DNA from 4 places in the Streptomyces sp. NPDC007945 genome. Region 4 is predicted to be linked to each of the others. Evidence: riboswitches for the same ligand, from Rfam matches in the RefSeq annotation. Region 4 holds a riboswitch; each other region holds the start of a gene.
The links. A riboswitch is a leader RNA that binds a small molecule or an ion and turns the genes downstream of it on or off. The one in region 4 is predicted to bind cobalamin.
Positions count from the first base shown of each region.

Region 1 (4,165 bases), on a different contig from region 4:
AGGCCCGCCGTCGGCTCGTCCATGATCAGCACCCGGGGGCGCATGGCCACCGCGCCCGCGATCGCCGCCCGCTTCCGCTGCCCGTACGACAGCAGGTGCGTCGGCCGGTCCGCGAGCGCCGTGATGTCCAGCGCCTCCAGCGCCTCGGCCACCCGCAGCCGCACCTCGCGCTCCGGCAGCCCCAGGTTCATCGGCCCGAAGGACACGTCCTGCGCCACCGACGCGGCGAAGAGCTGGTCGTCCGGGTCCTGCACCACCAGCTGCACGGAGCTCCGCAGCCGGGTCAGGCCCTTCCGGTCGTACGCCACCTCCGCGCCGTCCAGGAGCAGCGCCCCGCTCCCGCACCGCAGCCCGCCGCTCAGCAGCCGCAGCAGCGTCGTCTTCCCCCCGCCGTTGCGCCCGAGCAGCGCCACCGCCCGCCCCTCGTGCACGGCGAAGCCGACGTCGGTGAGGACGGCGGGTCCGTCCTCGTACGCGAAACCCGCGCGGACCAACTCCACGACCGGGGTGGGGGCCGTCATGGCAGGAGTCCTTCCAGGACGAGGGTGAGGGCGACGAGCCCCGCGAGGAGGCCGCCCGTCGCCGCGAGGAACGGGCGGGAGACGGGCGCCTCGGGCAGCAGGACCCGCAGGGTGCCGTCGTAACCGCGCCCGGCGAGTCCGCTCTGGAGCCGCTGCGCCCGGTCGAAGGCCCGCACGAAGGAGGTCGCGCCGAGCCCCGCCAGCGAGCGCCACACCGCGGCCCGGGTCGTCGCCCCGAGCCGCGCGGCCTGCGCCTGGCGCACCTTGCCCTGCGCGTCGAGCAGCAGGAACACGATCCGGTACATCACCAGGGCCACGTCCACCACCGGAGCCGGCACCCCGGCGCGCACGAGCCGCGGCAGCACGTCCGACACCGGGGTGGTGAAGGCGAAGAGCAGCACGCCCAGCGAGGCCGAGGCCGTCCGCAGCAGCAGTTCCCCCGCGTGCGCCGGGCCGTCCGGCGCCCAGGCGACGAGACCGCCGGACCCGCCCACCGAGAACAGCAGCGGAACGGCACCGGTGACGCAGAAGCCCAGCGGGATCCGGAACGCCCGCCACAGCTGCCGGCCCGGCACACCGGCCGGCCCGAGCAGCACGGCGAGAGTGGCCGCCGCGACCAGGGGAGCCCCCGGCCAGGGCGGCAGGCACACCGCGCACAGGGTCAGGCCGAACCCGAGGACGGCCTTCTCCGCCGGATGGCGGCGGCGCCAGCGGCTGCTGTGCGCCGCCGCGTCGATCGGCAGCATCGGCGGCTACGCGTCCTTCTCCGCGCCCGTGGCGGGCGCGCCGCCGCCGCTCCGGGCCGCCGCCCGCTCCTCGCCCTGCCGCCGTCCGCGCCGCAGCCCGAAGTAGTAGGCGAGGACGCCGGCGCCGAGCGCCGCCTGGAGCGCGAACAGCGCCGACTCGATCTCACCGGACGGCGGTTCGTACAGTGGCGAGAACCACGGCTCGTAGTCCGGCTCGATCTCCGTGATCGCCGTCTCCGCCTCGGCGTCGGCACCGGTGAAGGGTTCCTCCTTGTGGTCGCCGAGCCCCAGCGCCAGCGGCAGCACGGCCAGCGCCGCGACCAGCAGGAGCAGCAGACCGTTGATCTTCGCGTTCCTGCTCATCACGCCGCCGCCTCCTCGCGCCGCTCCGCCGGCTTCGACGCGGCGAGCACGCCGAGCCGCAGCAGGTCGCCCTTGCTGGACTGGGTGAGCAGCCGCATCACCAGGACGGTCAGCAGCCCCTCGCTCACCGCGAGCGGGATCTGCGTCACCGCGAAGATCCCGCCGAACTTGGCGAGCGACCCCGCGACGCCGCTGCCCGGGTCGGGGAAGGCGAGGGCCAGCTGGACGCTGGTCACGCAGTAGGTGGAGAGGTCGGCGACGAACGCGCCGGCGAACACCGCCACCATCAGCGGCGCCCCGAACCGCCTGACCAGCAGGTACGTGCCGTATCCGGCCCACGGGCCGACGATCGCCATGGAGAAGACGTTGGCGCCGAGCGTGGTCAGCCCGCCGTGGGCGAGCAGCAGCGCCTGGAACAGCAGGGTGATCGTGCCGAGCACCGCCATGATCGGCGGCCGGAACAGGATGGCGCCGAGCCCCGTGCCCGTCGGGTGGGAGCAACTGCCCGTCACCGAGGGCAGTTTGAGGGCGGACAGGACGAACGTGAAGGCACCCGCGGCACCGAGCAGCAGGGTGGACTCGGGGTTGGCGCGCACCTCGCGGGTGAGCGCGCGGACGCCGTGGACGACGAACGGAGCCGACGCGACGCCCCAGGCGGCCGCGTGGACGGGGGGTAGATACCCCTCGGCGATATGCATGATCGGGAGACCCTCTCCAGCACCTCGTGGATGGACAACGCGCCCTGGCCGGTCTCCTGGCTGACGGTAGTGCCGCCCGACTCCGCCTTCCCACCCCGCGACGGTCTCCCGCGGCGGAGCAGTGGCTTCCCCGAGGGGATGGAGCCGGACCTCCCGATCACAGTGGCGAGGGCCGCACCGGTACTGCACCGGTTTCCCGAACACCAAGGCCCTGTGACATTAGTGTGTTGACCTGCTTCATCACAATGCGGGGTCGGTCACTCGCGCTCCGGAGCACCGACCCCGCCGCCCCCGCTCGGCCCCTCCCCGCACGCCCCGACGGCCCCAGCCGGTCGGCGCCGGGCGCTCAGGTCTTGCGGTAGCCGTACGCCTCCGAGGCCGCGGCGGCGACCGCGTCGAGGTCGCCGCCCGCGCTCGCCGTCACCAGGGCGGCCACCGCGCCCTCGACGAAGGGGGCGTCCACGAGCCGGGCCCCCGCCGGGAGTTCGTCGCCCTCCGCGAGGAGCGCCTTCACCGTCAGGACCGCGCTGCCCAGGTCCACCAGGAGCGCCACGCCGGCGCCCGCGTCGACGGCCTTCGCCGCCGCGGTGATCAGCGCGGAGCTCGTACCCAGGCCGCCGCCGGGGAGGCCGCCGGCCGCCGCCACCGGCGCCAGGTCACCGCCGCCCGCGAGCCCGCGGGCCAGCTCCGCGACGGCGTCGGCGACGGCCGCGCTGTGCGAGACGAGCACGATCCCGACCCTGTCCCCGCTCATCCGGCCGCCACCTCCTCCAGGGCCGCGAACAGCAGAGCCGACGATGTCGCCCCCGGATCCTGGTGTCCGACCGAGCGTTCACCGAGATAGCCGGCCCGGCCCTTCCGGGCGCGCAGCGGCACCGTCGCGAGCGCGCCCGCCTCCGCCGCGGACCGCGCGGCCGCGAACGACTCGCGCAGCGACTCCGCGGCCGGGGTCAGCGCGTCCAGCATCGTCTTGTCGCCCGGGACCGCCCCGCCCAGCTGCCCGACCGCCGCGACCCCGGCCGCCAGCGCGTCCGCCAGCTCCGCCCGCGACACCTCGCCGGCCTCGCCGAGCGCCTTCCCGGCGCGCCGCAGCAACGTCCCGTACAACGGCCCCGATGCCCCGCCCACGGTCGCGATCAGCAGCCCGCCGGCGGTGACGAGGACCGCGCCCGGGGTCGCGGGCGGCTCCTTCGCCAGCGCGTCGGCCACGGCGGCGAACCCCCGCTTCAGATTGGCCCCGTGGTCCGCGTCGCCGATCGCCGCGTCCAGGTCGGTGAGCCGTCCGGCCTCCCGGGCCACGGCCGCCGCGACGCCCTCCATCCACCGCACCGCGAAAGCGGCGCCGTACGCCTCCGTGCTCGTCACCGGCTCACCGTCCCCAGCGCAGCGCGGGCGTGGCCACCGGCGCGTCCCACAACCGCAGCAGCTCCTCGTCGGCGGCGCACAGGGTGACCGAGCAGCCCGCCATGTCGAGCGAGGTCACGTAGTTCCCGACCAGCGTGCGCGCCACCGGCACCCGCCGGGCGTCCAGCACGCGCCGCACCTCCGCGTTGAACCCGTACAGCTCCAGGAGCGGCGTCCCGCCCATCCCGTTCACCAGCAGCAGCACCGGGTCCGAGGGCCGCAGGTCGTCCAGGACGGCGTCGACGGCGACCTCGGCGATCTCTCCCGCGGTCATCATCCCGCGCCGCTCCCGCCCCGGCTCCCCATGGATCCCGACCCCCAACTCCAGCTCGCCCGGCGGCAGATCGAAGGTGGGACCGCCCTTCGCGGGCGTGCTGCACGCACTCAGCGCCACCCCGAACGACCGCGACCGCGCCACCACCCGCCGCGCCAG
Region 1 is NZ_JBIBJV010000005.1:508,300-512,464, reverse strand. Features, by position in the region: gene ACFZCF_RS19335 (ATP-binding cassette domain-containing protein) at 1-521, opposite strand, end outside; gene cbiQ (cobalt ECF transporter T component CbiQ) at 518-1,267, opposite strand; gene ACFZCF_RS19325 (energy-coupling factor ABC transporter substrate-binding protein) at 1,274-1,630, opposite strand; gene ACFZCF_RS19320 (energy-coupling factor ABC transporter permease) at 1,630-2,328, opposite strand; cobalamin riboswitch at 2,357-2,579, opposite strand; gene ACFZCF_RS19315 (PTS-dependent dihydroxyacetone kinase phosphotransferase subunit DhaM) at 2,675-3,082, opposite strand; gene dhaL (dihydroxyacetone kinase subunit DhaL) at 3,079-3,648, opposite strand; gene dhaK (dihydroxyacetone kinase subunit DhaK) at 3,698-4,165, opposite strand, start outside.
Region 1: it holds a riboswitch for cobalamin, as region 4 does, so the genes downstream of both, ACFZCF_RS19320 (energy-coupling factor ABC transporter permease) here and cobN (cobaltochelatase subunit CobN) in region 4, are expected to answer to the same signal.

Region 2 (4,165 bases), on a different contig from region 4:
ACCAGGCCGACGAAGCCGATCGCGCCCGCCGAGGACACCAGGACGGCGGTCAGCAGGGCGGTCACGGAGAGGAGGACGAGACGGGTCCGCGCCACGGACACGCCGAGGGTCGCCGCCGCGTCCTCGCCGAACGCGAAGGCGTCGAGGGTACGGGCGTGTCCGCCGCACACGAGGAGCGCGCCGGCGAGCACGGCCGCGCACGCCGCGACGTCGGTCCAGTCCGCCCCGCTGAGCGAGCCCAGCAGCCAGAAGAGGACGCCGCGGGTGGTCTCGGCGTCGGCGGCGGTCATCACGACGAAGGAGGTCAGGGCGGAGAAGAGCTGCATGGCCGCGACCCCCGCGAGGACGACGCGGTCCGTCGACCCGCCCAGGGTGTGGCTCAGCAGCAGGACCAGGGCGAAGGAGCAGACCGCGCCCAGGAAGGCGCCGCCGGTGACGGAGACCAGGCCGCCGCCGGCGCCGAGGACGACCACCGCGACCGCTCCGGTCGACGCGCCGGAGGAGACGCCGAGGACGAACGGGTCGGCGAGCGGATTGCGCAGCAGCGACTGCATCACCGCCCCGCAGACGGCGAGTCCGGCCCCGCACACGGCCGCGAGGAGGGTGCGGGGCAGCCGCAGCTCCCAGACGATGCCCTCGCGGATCGCGCTCAGGCCGGACGGTTCCCCGCCGAGGTGCGCGGCGACGACGGACCAGGCGTCGGCGACTCGGATGTCGGCCGGGCCGAGGGTGACGGCGAGCGCGACCGAGAGGCAGAGGAGGGCGGTCCCGGCGGCCCCGGCGAGCGGCGTGAGCGCGCGGGAGGACCGTGCCGGGGTCACGTGGCGAGCCCGTGCGCGCGCAGGGCGGCGGCCAGCTGCTCGATGCCTTCCACGGTGCGGATGGTGGGGTTCATGGCCTGGCCGCTGAGGATCACGTACCGCTTCTTCCTGACCGCGGTCATGTTCCGGGTGACCGGGTGCGACTCCAGGAACTCGATCTTCTTGGCGGCGCTCTCGGCCGACTGCGCCTGGCGGGTCAGGTCGGCGATGACCAGCACGTCGGGGTCGCGGTCCACGACCGTCTCCCAGTTGATCTGGGGCCACTCCTCCTTGGTGTCGTCGAAGACGTTCTTCACGCCGAGCGTCCCGCTGATGATCCCGGGCGCGCCGCAGCAGCCGGCCATGTAGGGCCCCTGCGAGTCGGAGAACCAGTACAGGACGGACGCGCCGCCGAAGTCGGCGCCGGCCTTGGCCTTCGCCACCCGGGCGCGGAGCTCCGCGACGAGCTTCTCGCCGCGCTCCGGAACGCCGAAGATCCTCGCCAGGTCGCGGACCTCGCCGTACACGGCGTCCATCGTGAGGGGCTCGGTCCGCACGCCGTCGCCGTCCCCGCCGTTGTCCTTGCCGACGCAGTCGGCAGGGGAGAGGTACGTGGGGACGCCGAGCTTCGTGAACCGCTCGCGGGGCGCCACACCGCCCTTGCCCAGGGTGTAGAGGAAGGAGGCGCTGACGAAGTCGGGTTCGGCGTCGAGGACCTTCTCGAACGACGGGTAGCGCTCGGCGAGCCGTGGCACGGACGCGTTCGCCTTCTCCAGGCCCTTGAGCACGGGGTCCGTCCAGGTGGCGGTGCCCGCCATCCGGTCGGCGAGGCCGAGGGAGAGCAGGATCTCGGCCGATCCCTGGTCGAGGGCGACGGCCCGGCGCGGCGGGGCGGCGACCTCGACGCGCTGTCCGCAGTTGTCGAGGCGGACGGGGTACCCGGCGGAGTCCGACCCCTTCGCTCCGGACGGGCCGGGCGAGGCCGTCCCGCCGGCGCCGCAGCCGGCGAGGAGCACGGCACCGGCCAGGAGCGGCGCGGCGGCCCGGGCGCGGCGGGAGCGGAAGGGACGGAGGGAACGGAGCGAACGGGAAGGCCGGGGTGTGCGGGCGGGAGGTGCGAAGGGCACGGGAAGGGTCCTCTGCGTCACGGCTCATGCGCGGAGCCTGATGTACGGTGCTTCCCGGACGCCGTACGATCGCCGCCCGGGCCGCCAGCAGGTCTTCGGACTCGGGGTCGTCCGGACGGAACGCCTTCCCAGACCCCCTCGGGGCCCAGTGGCCGATGTCCCGCCCGTCACCCTCACCGCTGCGCGTCAGTTCCGGATTCCCACCGGATTCCCTGACCCGTGCGCGTACCGCGTGGATACGTGCAGAGGTTCGACTGGCCTCGGCAAACTACCACGGCCCGATCTTGCTCCCCTCGGCGGACTACCCGCGCGCGGCGCCGCCCGCGTCCGCGCCCGCCGGGGTCCCGGCGGCCGACGCGTCGAGTTCGGCGGGCAGGTCGCGGACGCCGAGGCGCAGGTGCTCGACGTGGTGCAGCGCCTGGTCGAGGAGTTCGGCGACGTGGTTGTCGTAGAGGGCGTAGACGATCGAGCGGCCGTGGCGCTCGCCGGTCACCAGGCCGAGGTTGCGCAGCAGGCGCAGTTGGTGGGAGCAGGCGGAGGGCTCCATGCCGACGGCCGTCGCCAACTCGCCGACCGACGAAGGGCCTTCGCGCAGGCGCGCCAGGATGTACAGCCGCGAGGGCGTGGCGAGGGCCTGGAGCGTCGCGGCGACGTCGGTGGCGCCGACCGCGTCGAGGCGTTCGCGCGTGGTGCTGGTGGCAATCGGTCCGTGGCCCATGGGACCATGATACGGACGACACCTGAAGACCTATTCATGTGTTCCTGTATGGTGGGCCTGTCGTCCCGCCGGCCCCCGTGAAGGGTTGCTTCGCCATGTCCTCCGTCCTGCAGAGCCCCGGGCCGCCCACCCCCGTCGCCCCCTCGCCCGCGGACCGCGTACCGCCCCGCCGACGCACCCGCCTCCTGGCACTGCCCGAGGTCCGCTGGGCGCTCGCCGCCCTGCTGTGCTTCCTCGCCGCGCTCCCGGCGTACCTGCTGGACGCCCCGGCCTGGTTGTGGGGCCCGCTGTTCGCGGCCACGTACGCCACCGGCGGCTGGGAGCCCGGCTGGGAGGGCCTGAAGGCGCTCAGGGAGCGGACCCTCGACGTGGACCTCCTGATGGTGGTGGCCGCGCTCGGCGCCGCCGCCATCGGTCAGATCCTCGACGGCGCGCTGCTCATCGTCATCTTCGCCACCTCCGGCGCGCTGGAGGCCGTCGCCACCGCCCGGACCGCGGACTCCGTGCGCGGTCTGCTCGACTTGGCACCGGAGACGGCGACGCGGATCGCGGCCGACGGCACGGAGGAGGTCGTCCCGGCCGGCTCCCTCGCCGTCGGCGACCTCGTCCTCGTCCGGCCCGGCGAGCGGATCGGCGCCGACGGCCGGGTCCTGGACGGCGCGAGCGACGTCGACCAGGCCACCATCACCGGCGAACCGCTGCCCGCGGCCAAGCGGCCCGGCGACGAGGTCTTCGCCGGCACCCTGAACGGCTCCGGCGCCCTGCGCGTGCGGGTCGAACGCGACCCGTCGGAATCGGTGATCGCCCGGATCGTCGCGATGGTCGAGGAGGCCGCCGAGACCAAGGCGCCGACCCAACTCTTCATCGAGAAGGTCGAACAGCGCTACAGCCTCGCCATGGTCGCCGTCACCCTGCTGGTCTTCACGGTCCCGCTGCTGCTCGGCTCCGACCTCCGGTCCACCCTGCTCCGGGCCATGACCTTCATGATCGTCGCCTCACCGTGCGCCGTCGTCCTCGCCACCATGCCCCCGCTCCTCTCCGCCATGGCCAACGCCGGCCGCCACGGCGTCCTGGTGAAGTCGGCCGTGGTCATGGAACGCCTCGGGCAGATCGACGCGGTGGCCCTGGACAAGACCGGCACCCTCACCGAAGGCACCCCCCGCGTCACCGGCGTCCACCCCCTGGCGGGCGCCGGCCTCGACGCCGACGGCGTCCTCGGTGCCGCCGCGGCGGCCGAGCACCCGAGCGAGCACCCCCTCGCCCGCGCCGTCGTCGAAGCGGCCCGCGCGCGTGGCCTCGAGACGCCGCCGGCCGAGGGCTTCGCCTCCACCCCCGGCACGGGCGTCAGCGCCACCGTGGACGGCCGCGTCGTCGCCGTCGGCAGCCCCGCCCGCCTCCTCGACGACCCCGCGCACCCGGCCGCCGTCCTCGCCGACGGCCTGGAGGCGGAGGGACACACCGCCGTCGTGGTCACCGTCGACGGGCTCCCGGTCGGAGTCCTCGGCATCGCCGACCGGCTC
Region 2 is NZ_JBIBJV010000005.1:478,297-482,461, reverse strand. Features, by position in the region: gene ACFZCF_RS19215 (FecCD family ABC transporter permease) at 1-821, opposite strand, end outside; gene ACFZCF_RS19210 (ABC transporter substrate-binding protein) at 818-1,828, opposite strand; cobalamin riboswitch at 2,017-2,141, opposite strand; gene ACFZCF_RS19205 (ArsR/SmtB family transcription factor) at 2,229-2,645, opposite strand; gene ACFZCF_RS19200 (heavy metal translocating P-type ATPase) at 2,741-4,165, shown strand, end outside.
Region 2: it holds a riboswitch for cobalamin, as region 4 does, so the genes downstream of both, ACFZCF_RS19210 (ABC transporter substrate-binding protein) here and cobN (cobaltochelatase subunit CobN) in region 4, are expected to answer to the same signal.

Region 3 (4,165 bases), on a different contig from region 4:
GGCGTCGACGAGACCTCGCCGTCGGACTACACGGCCGACGCCGGCGACGCCGGCGTCCGTCCCCTCCCGAAGGTCGGCGCCGGCCACTGAGCCGTCCCGCCCCTCCCGCAGGCCGCCCGCCTCCCAGGCCGGGCGGCCTGCCGCGTCCCCACCACCGAAGGGCCCCCATGCGACCGCGGACCACTCCCCCGCAGCTGCTCCTCCTCGCCGTCGGCCTGGCCGCGCTCACCGGCTGCGGCACCGTGACGGCCGCCGACCCGCCCGCCCCCGACCGCGCCGCCCTGGAGGCCCGCGCCCGGTACGCCCAGACCCGCGTCGAGCACGTCTACGTCACCGAGGCCGAGGGCTACGCGCCGGCGCTCCAGTCCGCCGTCGTCGCCGGCGACGACGGCTTCCGGATCGTGTACGTGAACAAGGACGGCGGCAGCGTCACGCTCAGCGCCGAACGGCGGCCCTTCCGCGCCGAGGAGTGCGTGGCCGGCCCCCCGGACGGCGACGGCTGCGAGACCGAGGGCGACGGCTGGTACCGCCGCACCGGCGACCGGCACGCCTACCTGCGCAACGAGAACGGCCTGCGCGTCGAGGTCGCCGCCCCGCTCGCCGTCCCCCGCGACCTGCTGAAGCGGGCCGCCGCGAAGGCCCACCGGGCCGACGACGCCGAACTCGACGCCGTCCTGCCGAAGTCCACCGGGCCGGACGGCCCGGTGGAGCGCGGTGACCTGCCGCCGGTCGGCGACGGGGCGCCCGACAACTCGGTGGGCGTCGGCGGCTGAGCACGGCACACTGCGGGCATGGACTTCACGATCAGGGCCGTACGGCCGGAGGAGTACGAGGAGGTCGGCGAGCTCACCGCCCGCGCCTACCTCGACGACGGGCACCTCACCTTCGGGGAGGACGACGACTACCTCCCGCTGATGCGGGACGTCGCCCGGCGGGCCGCCGAGGCCGAGGTGCTGGTCGCCGCGGACCACGACGGGACGGTACTCGGCGCGGTCACCTTCACGGCTGGCGGCGGGGAGTGGGCGGACATCGCCGGCCCCGGCGAGGCCGAGTTCCGGCTCCTCGCGGTGGCGCGCCCCGCCCGCGGCCGGGGCGTCGGCGAGGCGCTCGTGCGGACCTGCGTCGACCGGGCGCGGTCCCTCGACGGCTGCGTCCGGCTGGTGCTCTCCACCCAGGACCGGATGACGACCGCCCACCGGATCTACCGCCGCCTGGGCTTCGTCCGGGTCCCCGAGCGGGACTGGTCCCCGGTGCCCGGCCTTTCGCCCCTGTGGGCGTTCTCCCTGGACATCTGAACGACGGGACACAACATGTGGGGGGTGCCGAGAGGGGCGCCCCCCACATGTATGCTCGACCTCGCTGTCGCCGCAGGGGAATCCGGTGCGAATCCGGAACTGTCCCGCAACGGTGTACTCCGTGCGCTTTCGTGCGGAGGGAGTCCGATGACCTGCCGACGGTGCGCCCGGTCCGTCCGTTCCGGGTGCCGACGACGTCCGGGCCTCGCGGAATGGGCCGGTGGACGCGGGCGCTTCCGCGCGTGCGGAGGCCTGCCCGCCCGCCTCCCGCCGCCCTGACCCGGGCCGAGCGAGGGAGAGCCCCCACGTGACCATCGCGCCTGCGGGTCCGTCAGCTGCCGAGGCCGCCGCGACCGACGGCCCCGGGACCGTACTGCTGCGGACCCTGACCGACCTCACCGCCGACCTCGCCGACACCGACCCCGGCCGGGTCGCCGCCGCCGCGCTGCGCGGCCGGCACGCCGGCTCGGACGAGGCGGAGCTGCGCGAACTGGCCACCGAGGCGGCGGCCGGACTCATCTCCGAGGACCCCGCCTACTCCCGGCTCGCCGCCCGCCTGCTCACCCGCACCATCGCCGAGGAGGCCGTCTCCCAGGGCGCCGTCTCCTTCTCGGCCTCGGTCGCCACCGGCCACCGCGAGGGCCTGATCGCCGACCGCACCGCCGCCTTCACGGCCCTGCACGCGGACCGCCTGGACGCGCTCGTCGACCCGGCCGCCGACGACCGCTTCGGCTACTTCGGCCTGCGGACCCTGTACTCGCGCTACCTGCTGCGCCACCCGATCACCCGCAAGGTCATCGAGACCCCGCAGCACTTCATGCTCCGGGTCGCCGCGGGCCTCGCCGAGGACGACAGCGTCCGCGCCCTGGACGAGGTGGCGGCGCTGTACGGCCTGATGAGCCGCCTGGACTACCTGCCGTCCTCGCCCACGCTCTTCAACTCCGGCACCCGTCACCCGCAGATGTCCTCCTGCTACCTCCTGGACTCCCCGCAGGACGAGCTGGACTCGATCTACGACCGCTACCACCAGGTCGCCCGCCTGTCGAAGCACGCCGGCGGCATCGGCCTGTCGTACTCCCGGATCCGCTCGCGCGGTTCGCTGATCCGCGGCACCAACGGCCACTCCAACGGCATCGTGCCCTTCCTGAAGACGCTGGACGCCTCGGTCGCCGCCGTGAACCAGGGCGGCCGCCGCAAGGGCGCCGCCGCCGTCTACCTGGAGACCTGGCACGCGGACATCGAGGAGTTCCTGGAGCTCCGCGACAACACCGGCGAGGACGCCCGCCGCACCCACAACCTGAACCTCGCCCACTGGATCCCGGACGAGTTCATGCGCCGGGTGAACGCGGACGCCGAGTGGTCGCTCTTCTCCCCCGCCGACGTCCCCGAGCTGGTCGACCTGTGGGGCGAGGAGTTCGACGCCGCCTACCGCGCCGCCGAGGCGAAGGGCCTGGCCCGCCGCACGATCCCGGCCCGCGACCTGTACGGCCGGATGATGCGGACCCTGGCGCAGACCGGCAACGGCTGGATGACCTTCAAGGACGCCTCGAACAGGACGGCCAACCAGACCGCCGAGCCCGGCGCGGTCGTCCACTCCTCCAACCTCTGCACCGAGATCATCGAGGTGACGAACGACGGCGAGACGGCCGTCTGCAACCTCGGCTCGATCAACCTGGGCGCCTTCGTCCACCCCGAGATCCAGGGCATCGACTGGGCCCGCCTGGACGACACGGTCCGCACCGCCGTCACCTTCCTCGACCGGGTCGTCGACATCAACTTCTACCCGACCGAGCAGGCCGGGAGGTCCAACGCCGAGTGGCGCCCGGTGGGCCTGGGCGCGATGGGCCTCCAGGACGTCTTCTTCAAGCTGCGGCTGCCCTTCGACTCCCCCGAGGCGAAGGCGCTGTCCGCGAAGATCGCCGAGCGGATCATGCTGGCGGCCTACGAGGCCTCCGCGGACCTCGCGGAGCGCAGCGGCCCGCTGCCGGCCTGGGAGCGGACCCGTACCGCCCGGGGCGTGCTGCACCCGGACCACTACGACGTCGAGCTCGCCTGGCCGGAGCGCTGGGCGGCGCTGCGCGAGCGGATCGCCGCGGTCGGCATGCGCAACTCCCTCCTCCTCGCCATCGCCCCGACGGCGACCATCGCCTCGATCGCCGGCGTCTACGAGTGCATCGAGCCGCAGGTCTCCAACCTCTTCAAGCGCGAGACGCTCTCCGGCGAGTTCCTCCAGGTCAACTCGTACCTCGTCCAGGAGCTGAAGCGGCTCGGCGTCTGGGACGCGCAGACCCGCGAGGCGCTGCGCGAGTCCAACGGCTCCGTGCAGGGCTTCTCCTGGGTGCCGGCCGAGGTCCGCGAGCTGTACCGGACGGCGTGGGAGATCCCGCAGCGCGGCCTGATCGACATGGCCGCGGACCGCACGCCCTTCCTCGACCAGTCCCAGTCCCTGAACCTCTTCATGGAGACGCCGACCATCGGCAAGCTGTCGTCGATGTACGCGTACGCCTGGAAGCGCGGCCTGAAGACCACGTACTACCTGCGCTCGCGCCCGGCGACGAGGATCGCCCGCGCCGCCCAGGCGTCCGCGACCACCACCGCCCCCCTCCCCGTCCAGCAGGTCGCCGACCCCGACGCGGTCGCCTGCTCCCTGGAGAACCCCGAGTCCTGCGAGGCCTGCCAGTGATGACCACCCGTACGCACAACCTCCTGGACCCGGGCTTCGAGCTGACGCTCCGCCCGATGCGCTACCCCGACTTCTACGAGCGCTACCGGGACGCCATCAAGAACACCTGGACCGTCGAGGAGGTCGACCTCCACTCGGACGTCGCCGACCTCGCCAAGCTCACCCCGGGCGAGCAGCACATGATCGG
Region 3 is NZ_JBIBJV010000002.1:486,785-490,949, forward strand. Features, by position in the region: gene mctP (monocarboxylate uptake permease MctP) at 1-90, shown strand, start outside; gene ACFZCF_RS07490 (hypothetical protein) at 168-773, shown strand; gene ACFZCF_RS07495 (GNAT family N-acetyltransferase) at 792-1,295, shown strand; cobalamin riboswitch at 1,330-1,470, shown strand; gene ACFZCF_RS07500 (ribonucleoside-diphosphate reductase subunit alpha) at 1,603-3,978, shown strand; gene ACFZCF_RS07505 (ribonucleotide-diphosphate reductase subunit beta) at 3,978-4,165, shown strand, end outside.
Region 3: it holds a riboswitch for cobalamin, as region 4 does, so the genes downstream of both, ACFZCF_RS07500 (ribonucleoside-diphosphate reductase subunit alpha) here and cobN (cobaltochelatase subunit CobN) in region 4, are expected to answer to the same signal.

Region 4 (4,165 bases):
TGGTGCCCAGTTCGGCGGCGAGCGCCGGCACGGCCGGGTCGGAGAGCGCGCACAGCACCTCGTTGTCGGCGGGCAGCCGCTTGCGGGTGACGCCGGAGGCGACCATCTGCGCGTCGCAGAGGATGGGGGCGCCGGCCCGCAGGGCGGTGCGGGCGCTCGCGACGACCCCGGGGGAGTACGCGATGTCCCGGACGAGGTCCGTCATGCCGCAGGCGTGGATCATGCGGACGGCGACCGTGGCGAGGTCGCCGGGCAGCCCGCCGAGATCGGCCTCGGCGCGGATCGTGGCGAAGGAGCGGCGGTAGATCTCGGCGCCGTCCTTCTCGTACTCGTACATCCTCAGCTCTCCATCGGTTTCGTACGGGCCGCCGCGACGGCCTCGGCCAGGGCGGTACGGGGGACGGGGACGCCGTCCAGCAGATACGTGTCGGGGTCGAGGGCGGTGACCTCGATCCGGGCACCGTGCGGATGACCGCAGCGGCGCTCGCAGCCGGAGTAGTGCACGGGCAGCGGCCCGCCCGGCGCGCGCGCCGCGTCCGCCCGCACGTCGGCGAGGGACTTGGCGCAGCCGGGGGCGCCGGTGCAGGCGGTGACGCCGGTGCGGGGGTCGGCCGGGTCGGTGACCAGGCCGTGCGCGGCGAGCGCGGGGAGCCGGTCCGCGGACGGGCCCACCACGACGACCCCGCGCCACGGGGTGAGCCGCACCTCGTCCGCGCCCTCGGCGAGCGCCCGCAGCCGGCCGGCGGTCAGCCGGCCGAGGGGGGCGAGGACGTGCAGGGCGCGGTCGCCGAGCGGGCCGGGTGCGGGCGGGAGCGGGGCCGGGGGAGGGGAGAAGGAGGGTACGGGCTCCGCGCCGATCCCCGCCCTGGCCAGGGCACCGGCCCAGTCCGGACGCTGCCCGGCCGGGAGTTCGCGCGGTCGCCAGGCCCCGTTCCCGGCGGCCTCGGCGGTGTCCAGGAAGGCGAGCGCGCAGACGAGGGCGGCGGAGACGGCGGGGACCGCTCCGGTTCCGGCGGCGGTGCCGGTCTCGCCGGCGGGCGCGGCTCCGGCGCGGCCCGGGGCCGGGGGCGCGGCGGGCAGGCGGAAGGTCTCCGTGCCCGCCGTCAGGAGCACGGCGCCGTCCGATGCTGCGATCAAGGTCACATCGCCGCCGAGGCCGGCGACGTCGCCGCGGCCGTCGTCGAGGGCGAAGAGGAAGCGGCCGGAGAGGGCCGCCGCGCGCGGCTCCGCGCAGAGCGCGGCGTCCAGGGCGCGGGCCCACAACTGCACGTCGGCGTGGCCGAGTCCGTCGAGTCCGGCGGCCGGGGAGGCGACGATGTTCCGGACCCGCTCGTGGGTGGGGGAGGGCAGCAGGCCCGCGTCGGCGAGGAGCGCGGCGAGACCGGCGCCGCAGCCGTCGCGCAGGCCGCGCAGCTCGGCGTTGCCGCGCGAGGTGACGGAGAGGCACCCGTCGCCCATCCGCTCCGCCGCGTCGGCCAGGACACTCACCTGACGTGACGTCAATCGACCTGCGGGCAGGCGGAGTCGGGCGAGGAGCCCGTCGGCGGCGGCGTGCAGCCGGAGCGCCCCCGGGCACGCGTCGCCACGGTCCCTTATCGGCGCTTCGCCCGGTTCGGGCGGGGTGGTCGGGGTCGGCGGCATGGCGGCGAGCATACCCACGGGGAACCGGGCGGCCGCCGAGTGTGATCCGGCCGACTCTCCGGCCCCCTCCGGCCCGCCGACGGCACGCTTTACTATGCAGATCGGCATGGGGTCCCAGGACCCCGGGGAGGAAGCCCGGTGAGATTCCGGCGCGGTCCCGCCACTGTGAGCCCGTACCGGCGACGGCACGGGTGAGTCAGGAACTCCTGCCGTCCATCGACCACCCGGGGCGCGGACAACCCCGAGGAAGGCCCGAGCCCCGCCATGCTCCTGCTGCTGTCGCACTCCGACACCGACCTGCTCAGCGCCCGTGCGGCCGGAGGGCCGGTGGAGTACCGCTTCGCCAACCCCTCCCGGCTGCCGCTCGCCGACCTCCCCGGCCTCCTCGACGGCGCCGAGCTCGTCGTCGTCCGCCTCCTCGGCGGCGTCCGCTCCTGGGAGGAGGGCCTCGACGCGGTCCTCGCCACCGGGAAGCCGGTCGTCGTCCTCAGCGGCGAACAGGCACCCGACGCCCAGCTGATGGCCGCCTCCACCGTGCCGATCGGCGTCGCCACCGAGGCGCACGCCTACCTCGCGCACGGCGGCCCCGCCAACCTGGAGCAGCTGGCCCGCTTCCTCTCCGACACCGTCCTCCTCACCGGCCACGGCTTCGAGGCCCCCGCCGCCGCCCCCACCTGGGGCCCGCTGGAGCGCACCGCCCGCGTCACCGAGGGCCCGACGGTCGCCGTGCTCTACTACCGCGCCCACCACATGAGCGGGAACACCGCCTTCGTCGGCGCGCTCTGCGACGCGATCGAGGACGCCGGGGCCCGCGCCCTCCCGCTGTACGTGGCCTCGCTGCGCGCCCCGGAGGAGGAGCTGCTCGCCCGGCTCCGCGGGGCCGACGCCATCGTCACCACCGTCCTCGCCGCCGGCGGCACCAAGCCGGCCGCCGCGCAGGCCGGCGGGGACGAGGAGGCCTGGGACGCGGGCGCGCTCGCCGCGCTCGACGTGCCGGTGCTGCAGGCGCTGTGCCTGACCGGTTCGCGCGCCGCCTGGGAGGAGAACGACGAGGGACTGTCGCCGCTCGACGCGGCCAGCCAGGTCGCCGTCCCCGAGTTCGACGGCCGGCTCATCACCGTCCCGTTCTCCTTCAAGGAGATCGACGCCGACGGCCTGCCCGCGTACGTCGCCGACGCCGAGCGCGCCGCCCGCGTCGCCGGCATCGCCGTCCGCCACGCCCGCCTCCGGCACATCCCGAACGCCGAGAAGAGGCTGGCGCTCGTCCTCTCCGCGTACCCGACCAAGCACTCCCGCATCGGCAACGCCGTCGGCCTCGCCACCCCCGCCTCCGCCGTCGCCCTGCTGCGCCGGCTGATCGAGGAGGGGTACGACTTCGGGCCCGAGGCCGACCTCCCGGGCCTGGTCTCCGGTGACGGCGACGAGCTGATCCACGCCCTCATCGAGGCCGGCGGCCACGACCAGGACTGGCTCACCGAGGAGCAGCTGGCGAAGAACCCGGTCCGCATCCCGGCCGCCGACTACAAGCGCTGGTACGCCGAACTCCCGGCCGAGCTGCGCGAGAAGGTCGAGGAGCACTGGGGCCCGGCGCCCGGCGAGATGTTCCTCGACCGGTCGCGGAACCCGGAGGGCGACATCGTGCTCGCCGCGCTGCGGCGCGGGAACCTCCTCGTCCTCATCCAGCCGCCGCGCGGCTTCGGCGAGAACCCGATCGCGATCTACCACGACCCCGACCTGCCGCCCTCCCACCACTACCTGGCCGCCTACCGCTGGATCGCGGCCCGCGCGGAGGACGGCGGCTTCGGCGCCGACGCGATGGTGCACCTCGGCAAGCACGGCAACCTGGAGTGGCTGCCGGGCAAGAACGCCGGCCTGTCCGCCGCCTGCGGCCCCGACGCGGCCCTCGGCGACCTGCCGCTGGTCTACCCGTTCCTCGTCAACGACCCGGGCGAGGGCACCCAGGCCAAGCGCCGCGTCCACGCCACCCTCGTCGACCACCTCGTGCCGCCGATGGCCCGCGCCGACTCGTACGGCGACATCGCACGCCTGGAGCAGCTCCTCGACGAGTACGCGCAGATCTCCTCCATGGACCCGGCGAAGCTCCCGGCGATCCGCGCCCAGATCTGGACCCTCATCCAGGCCGCCAGGCTCGACCACGACCTCGGCCTGCAGGAGCGCCCGGAGGACGACGGCTTCGACGACTTCCTGCTGCACGTCGACGGCTGGCTGTGCGAGGTCAAGGACGCCCAGATCCGCGACGGCCTGCACGTCCTCGGCGGCGCGCCCACCGGCCCCGAGCGGGTCAACCTGGTCCTCTCCATCCTCCGCGCCCGCCAGATCTGGGGCGGCACGCAGGCGCTGCCCGGTCTGCGGGAGGCGCTCGGCCTGGACGAGTCGGCCGCCACCCGCACGACCGCCGACGAGGCAGAGGCCAAGGCCCGCGAGCTCGTCGAGGCGATGGAGGCCGCCGGCTGGACGGTGGACGCGGTCCCCGCGGTGGCCGCCGCGTACGGCTCCGAGGTCC
Region 4 is NZ_JBIBJV010000003.1:415,441-419,605, forward strand. Features, by position in the region: gene ACFZCF_RS12680 (precorrin-8X methylmutase) at 1-337, opposite strand, end outside; gene ACFZCF_RS12685 (cobalamin biosynthesis protein CobG) at 340-1,653, opposite strand; cobalamin riboswitch at 1,741-1,866, shown strand; gene cobN (cobaltochelatase subunit CobN) at 1,906-4,165, shown strand, end outside.